One region of the Verrucosispora sp. CNZ293 genome, then DNA from elsewhere that is predicted to be linked to it. Evidence: riboswitches for the same ligand, from Rfam matches in the RefSeq annotation. Region 1 holds a riboswitch; the other holds the start of a gene.
The links. Region 1 has a riboswitch for S-adenosylmethionine ahead of thrC (threonine synthase). Riboswitches for the same ligand answer to the same signal wherever they lie in the genome.

Region 1 (3,402 bases):
AGTCTACGGCGAAGCGCCCTCCCGCACGGAGCATCTTGCGCCGTCCGTTTGCGGTCGTCAAGTCCCCGGCGGCGTGTTTCGCTCACTCCCTGCGAAATGCCGCTTACTCCCCGACCGTCGCGGTCAGCTCAGCAGGCCCGCGTCCCGGGCCGCGCGCAGCGACGGCTTGATCCGGTGGGTGGGGCCGACCTCACCGGCCACCGCGTCGAGCGTCTTCAGCCCCTCGCCGGTGTTGAACACCACCGTCTCGGCGGTCGGGTCCAACCGGCCCGACTCGACAAGCTTGCGCAGCACCGCCACGGTCACCCCGCCGGCCGTCTCCGCGAAGACCCCTGTGGTACGCGCCAACAGGCGCACCCCCGCGCGGATCTCGTCGTCGTCGGCGTGATCCATCCAGCCACCGGTACGACGCACCGCCTCCAGGGCGTACAGCCCGGCCGCCGGGTCGCCGATGTTCAGCGACTTGGCGATGCCTGTGGGCTTGACCGGGGTGATGGCGTCGGTGCCGCCGTGCAGTGCGGTGGCGATCGGGTTGCAACCGGCGGACTGCGCGCCGAACACCTTCCAACCGCCGGCCGGGGCCTCGACCAGGCCGATCTCGACAAGCTCGCTGAACGCCTTGTCGATCTTGGTGAGCAGTTCGCCCGAGGCCATCGGAATGACCACCTGGGCGGGGATCCGCCAGCCGAGTTGCTCGGCCACCTCGTACCCGAGCGTCTTGGACCCCTCCGCGTAGTAGGGCCGCACGTTGACGTTGACGAACGCGGTGTCCTCGAACTCGTCGGTCTCGACGAGCTCGCCACAGAGCCGATTCACGTCGTCGTACGACCCGTCGATGGCGACCAAGTCGCCGCCGTAGACGGCGGTGGTGACGACCTTGCCCTGCTCCAGGTCGCTCGGGATGAAGACCACGGACGGTGCACCGACCCGGGCGGCGTGCGCGGCGACGGAGTTGGCCAGGTTACCGGTGGAGGCGCAGGCGAACCGGGAGAAACCCAGCGCGCGGGCGGCGGTAAGCGCGACCGACACCACCCGGTCCTTGAACGAGTGGGTGGGATTGGCGCTGTCGTCCTTGACCCACAGCGGAGCGGTGATGCCCAACTCGGCGGCGAGCCGGTCGGCGGCCACCAGCGGGGTGAACCCCGGGTCCAGGGTGACCCTGGCGGCCGGGTCCTGGCCGGCGGGCAGCAGGGCGGCGTACCGCCAGAGATTGCGCGGGCCGGCCTCGATCTGCTCGCGGGTCACGCTGGCGAGCGCGGCCGGGTCGTAGTCGACCTCCAGCGGGCCGAAGCACTCGTAACAGGCGTGTTGGGCGGCGAGCGGGTAGCGGGCCGAACAGGCCCGGCAGACCAGGGCGCGGGCGGGGCTGGCGGCGGTGTCGATGCCGGACGGGGCGAGCGTCGACGTCATGTCGAAGTCCTCTCATCTTTCCCCGCATCGCACCCTGCGGCGGGGACGGAATTGGCACCTGCCCCGCCGAACGCTCAACGGTGAGCGTGCGAGGTGGTTGCCGGGGCGTCGTCGGGCCGTATCCCTCAGCCCCTCTGGATGAGGTATGCAGTTGTGTGGCCGAGTCTAGGCAATCCGGGCGCGGCCGTCGCCGGTCAATCCCAGCCTGTGAGCGAAACCTCAGCGGCGCCGTCGCGTGCCCCGGCGCCGCTGAGGCACTGCCGTCAGGCCGGGACGGATCGTGGTTCAGCCCGATCCAGGGCGACAGTCGCGTCCCCGCGCCGCCACAGGTTGTCCACTGCCCAGGTGCCCGGACCGAGCACCGCGATCAGGAAGAACGACCAGCAGAAGAGCACGGACAACTCGCCGTGGTTGCGCAGCGGCAGCAGCGCCTCGGGCTGGTGGACCACGAAGTACGCGTAGGCCATGGAGCCCGACGCCAGCAGGGCCGCGGGCCGGGTGAACAGCCCCAGGAGCACGAGGCCGCCACAGACCAACTGGATCAGCGCGGCGTACCAGCCGGGCCACTGGCCCAGGGGTACGGCCTCGCCGGTGCCACGGTTGCCGCCGAAGATCCCGAACACGGACGACATGCCGTGAATGAGGAACAACAACCCGATGACGATGCGGAACAGGGACAGAGCCGGCCCGCCGAACCGGTCAGCACGCATTGGTACCTCCTACGAGTGGGGTGGTGGTACCAGAATGCGGAAGTCATAAATAGTTGTCGATGCAATCTCTCTTCGTGGGAACGCTCCCACACTCATCCTAGTGGGCGGAGCTTCCGGAAACCGCAGCTGTTTCTCCCACCCGGACCGGAGTAGCTGGTCCGGCACCGGCCGGAGCGGGCGGAGTATGCCGCCGTCCGCGCGACCCGACGAGACCCGACCCGACCTCGTGGTCCGCGCACACCCACGGCGGGGCCACAGGCCGCGGCGGCCGGTGCGACGATGCTCGGATGCCAGGCGCAACGTTCCGCAGCCCGACCACCGGTCTCCGTCGGCTCGTCGCCGTGCCGATCGCGGGCGCCGCAGCGCTCGCCCTCCTCGCCGGCTGCGCCCCGGTCGGCGACGGGGTGGGCGCACCGGTCGGCCCGGTGCCGACCTCCAGCGCGCCCGGCGACCCGATGTCCGGCGCGCTCGGTGACACGCCGTCCCGTGACCGCGATCCCGGCGTCGACAACGGCCCGACCTCCGGCTGCCCCGACTCCGGTGTGCGGATCACCTACCGCGGCGTCAGTGCCGCCATGGGGCTGCGGGCGATGGGCCTCGAACTTGTCAACTGCGGTGACCACCCCTACCGGCTGCACGGGTATCCGGAGCCGCGACTGCGGGACGCGGACGGCAATGCCATTTCGGTCCGGGTGATCCACGGCGCGACAGGAATCACGTCCGGCTTCGACAAGCCACCCCGGCCGTTGGTGTTGGCTCCCGGCGAGGCGGCCGGTGCCGCGCTGCTCTGGCGCAACCTGGTCGACGACCCGACGGTGGTGGCGACGAACGCCGAGCACCTCGACGTCGCCCCGCTGCGCGGTCAGCCCGCCCAGCGGGTCGTCATGCAGGGGCGGATCGACCTGGGCAACACCGACCGGCTCGGGGTCAGCGCCTGGCGGAAACAGGAGCCGAGAACGCCGGAGCCGACGCGGGCAGCGCCCGACCCGCCGCCCACCACACCGGTCCCGCTGCTCTGACCACGTTCGGGTGCGCTCAGCTGGTGATGTCCTTGCGGGTGAAGCGCCAGAAGGCCAGGCCCCAGAACACCGTCGCGTAGCAGATCGCCGAGACGGTGCCCCGGACGATGTCGTCGGTCTGCACGGGTGTGGAGAGCAACCCCAACCAGGCGGTGCTGTAGTGCGTCGGTAGGAACGACCGGATGGCGCCGAGCGCGGTGATCTGATCCAGGATGCTGGAGAGAATCCACAGCAGCACCGCGCCACCCACCGCGCCGAGCGCC
Region 2 (3,402 bases), 4.1 Mb from region 1:
CCGCCGACCAGGGTGGTGACCCCGCTGGCGAGGGCCTCGGCGACAAGTTGCGGGCAGATGAAGTGCACGTGGGTGTCGACCGCCCCGGCGGTCAGGATCCGGCCGTTGCCGGCGATCACCTCGGTGGCCGGCCCGATGACCAGGTCCGGATGGACACCGTCCATGGTGTCCGGGTTGCCGGCCCGACCGAGCGCGACGATCCGTCCGTCCCGCAGCCCGACGTCGGCCTTGACCACCCCCCAGTGGTCGAGGACGACCGCCCCGGTGATGACGGTGTCCAGGGCGCCCTCGGCGCGGGTGGCGCGGGACTGGCCCATCGACTCCCGGATCACCTTTCCGCCACCGAAGACCGCCTCGTCTCCGCCGGCACAGTGGTCCTGCTCGATCTCGATGAGCAGGTTCGTGTCGGCCAGCCGGATCCGGTCGCCGGTGGTCGGCCCGTACAGGGCGATGTAGCGGTCCCGTTCGACGCTGCTCATGCCGTCCGCCCTTCGTCGAGCGCTCCGGCGCACTCGCCGCGCAGGCCGGGCACGATCCGCGCGCCGCCCAGCGGCACCAGGTCCACCCGACGGCTCACGCCCGGCTCGAAACGCACCGAGGTGCCGGCCGGTACGGCGAGCCGCTGCCCCCAGGCGGCGTCCCGGTCGAAGTCCAGCGCCGGGTTGGCCTCGGCGAAGTGGTAGTGCGACCCGACCTGCACCGGTCGGTCAGCCGTGTTCACCACCAGCAGCGTGGTGACCGGACGACCGGCGTTGATCTCCACCGGGCCGGCTGCCGGCAGGATCTCCCCGGGGATCACGGGATCGGGTGGTGCACAGTCACCAACTTGGTGCCGTCCGGGAACGTCGCCTCCACCTGCACCTCCCCCAGCAGCTCGGGGATGCCGTCCTGCACGTCGTCCCGGGTCAGGACGGTGCGGCCGGCGGCCATCAGGTCGACCACGGACTGCCCGTCGCGGGCCCCTTCGAGCAGGAAGGCGGTGATCACCGCTACGGCTTCCGGATAGTTGAGACGCAGGCCGCGCTCGCGGCGCCGCCGGGCGACGTCGGCCGCCACATGGACGAGCAGGCGGTCCTGCTCGTGGGGGGTGAGATACACGGGTGCTCCCGGTGGATGTCCGCGCTCCCGACGCCGCCGGCCCGGCGCATCGACGCGCCGCCCGCAGGTCGGGGCTCGCCCGCCGGGTCGTCCGCCACGCCGTCGCGGGCGACGGGATTCCACCATCCCGGCCCGACGTCGCGGAGCACCGGCGGTGGCTTCTCGGGTGCGGACCGCACCGCCCACCGCTGAGCAGACCGTAAGGGATCACGCGGTTCGCGGGCAACCTCGCCTGCGTTGGCTCGGGGTGAGGGTGGTCATAACGGGTGGACGCTGGCCGGTCACCGGCTGCTAGCCTCGGCGGCAGGTCATGAGTGCCAGCGTCAAGCCCCGGCTCGCTGGCCGGCAACCCTCCACCGCGCAGGGGTGCCCCGGGTGAGGACCAGGCATCGGTGCAACCACCGGTGCAAGCGTGGCCTGGGTTCCCAGGTCATCACGACCTTGAGGAGAACCATGTCGTACCGCGATCGACCTGTGGCCCGCCCGGGCCTGACCCGGCGGCGGCACGTCGACATGATGCGGGTCTGTAGCGCCGCGTGTAGCTGACCGCGTCGCCGCCGGTCACCGGAACCCCTGCCGGTTCGGTTGACCGCCCCTTCCCCGCTCTGCCATCGATCCCATCCCAGCGGTCCGCCCTGCGGCGGACCGTCGGTGCGGCACGTCCGTGCCCGCCGCAGCTCAACCAGGAGACACCTGTGCGATTCCTTCCTGCCCTGACCCGGGCCGCCGCCGTCGGCGTCGCCGCGATCCTCGGCGCGACCACCCTGACCGCCTGCGGCTCGGATTCCGCCGGCAGTGCTGCCGACAACCCGTACAACCTGGTGCAGCCGGGGGTGCTGCGGGCCGGCACGCTCACCGACGCACCGCCGAACGTGTACCTCAAGGACGGCACGTTCACCGGCTTCGACAACGACCTGCTGGTCGCCGCCGCCGACAAGCTCGGTCTCAAGGTCGAGTTCGTCGGCACCGACTTCTCGGCCCTGCTCGCCCAGGTCGGCAACCGCAAGTTCGACATCGGCAGCTCCTCGATCACCATCACCGAGGCGCGCAAGAAGACAGTGGACTTCGGCAACGGGTACGACTTCGGCTACTTCGGGCTCGACGTGCCCGCCGGGTCACCGCTGACCAGCTTCGACCAGTTGCCCGGCAAGCGGGTGGTGGTCGTGCAGGGCACCGTCCAGGACGACTACGCCACGAACAAGGGTCTGGACCCGGTGCGGGTGCCCGACTACAACGGCGCGATCAACCAGCTCAAGGCCGGTACCGCGGACGCGTGGATCGCTCCCGCCGAGATCGGTGAGAAGACCGCCGCGGACAGCGGCGGCAAGATCACGGTGGCGGCGAAGGAACTCAGCCCGGCACCCACCGCGTACGCCTTCGCCAAGGGCAACGACGCGCTGCGCGAGGCGCTGAACAAGGCCCTCGACGAGGTGATCGCCGACGGCACCTGGACCCGCCTGCAGGAGCAGTACTACCCGGGCCGGCCCATCCCGGCCGACTTCACCCCGGGCAGCGGTGACGTGTCGGCCCCGGCCGCCTCCTGACCGTAGGACGACGAGCGAGCAGGGCGGAGGTTGACCTGTGGATCCGTTGCGCACCCTGTGGGAGACGTTCTTCGACGGGGAGTCGATGCGTGAGGCGCTACCCGAGATGCTCACCGTCGGGTTGCCCAACACGCTGATCCTGGCGGTCACCGCCGCCCTGCTCGGCTCGGCGATGGGCATCGTGCTGGCGGTGGCGGGCATCTCGCGTACCCGCTGGCTGCGGTGGCCGGCGCGGGTCTACACCGACATCTTCCGGGGACTGCCGGCAGCGGCGACGATCCTGCTGATCGGGGTCGGGCTGGCCCCGCTGGGCATGCAGGTGTGGGGTCCCAACCCGTACCCGCTGGGGATCCTGGCGCTGTCCCTGATCGCCTCGGCGTACCTCGGGGAGATCTTCCGATCGGGCATCCAGTCGGTGGAGGCCACCCAGTTGGAGGCGGCCCGTGCGCTGGGCTTCTCCTGGCGTGAGGCGATGCGGCGGGTGATCATCCCGCAGGGCATCCGGCGGATCCTGCCGGCCTGGGTGAACCAGCTGATCGCCCTGATCAAGGATTCCAGCCTGGTCTACTTCCTCGGCCTGCTCGCCAGCCAGCGCGAGCTGTTCCGGATCGGGCAGGACTACGCGGCGAACACCGGAAACCAGTCGGCGCTGCTGCTGGCCGGGCTGTTCTACCTGGCGCTGACGGTGCCACTGACCCACGTCGTCAACTGGATCGACAAGCGGCTGCGACACGGCCGGCCGGCGACCGGACCGGCCGAC

Region 2: linked by a shared signal. The riboswitch ahead of CLT74_RS05830 (ABC transporter substrate-binding protein) and the one ahead of thrC (threonine synthase) in region 1 are both predicted to bind S-adenosylmethionine.

The regions. Positions count from the first base shown of each region.
Region 1 covers NZ_PEFR01000001.1:5,353,404-5,356,805, reverse strand. Annotated here, with positions in the region: gene thrC (threonine synthase) at 124-1,410, opposite strand; SAM riboswitch class I at 1,420-1,555, opposite strand; gene CLT74_RS24420 (DoxX family protein) at 1,674-2,120, opposite strand; gene CLT74_RS24415 (DUF4232 domain-containing protein) at 2,408-3,139, shown strand; gene CLT74_RS24410 (ABC transporter permease subunit) at 3,156-3,402, opposite strand, start outside.
Region 2 covers NZ_PEFR01000001.1:1,273,906-1,277,307, reverse strand. Annotated here, with positions in the region: gene CLT74_RS05845 (urease subunit alpha) at 1-479, opposite strand, end outside; gene CLT74_RS05840 (urease subunit beta) at 476-799, opposite strand; gene CLT74_RS05835 (urease subunit gamma) at 796-1,098, opposite strand; SAM riboswitch class IV at 1,405-1,517, shown strand; gene CLT74_RS05830 (ABC transporter substrate-binding protein) at 1,794-2,642, shown strand; gene CLT74_RS05825 (amino acid ABC transporter permease) at 2,680-3,402, shown strand, end outside.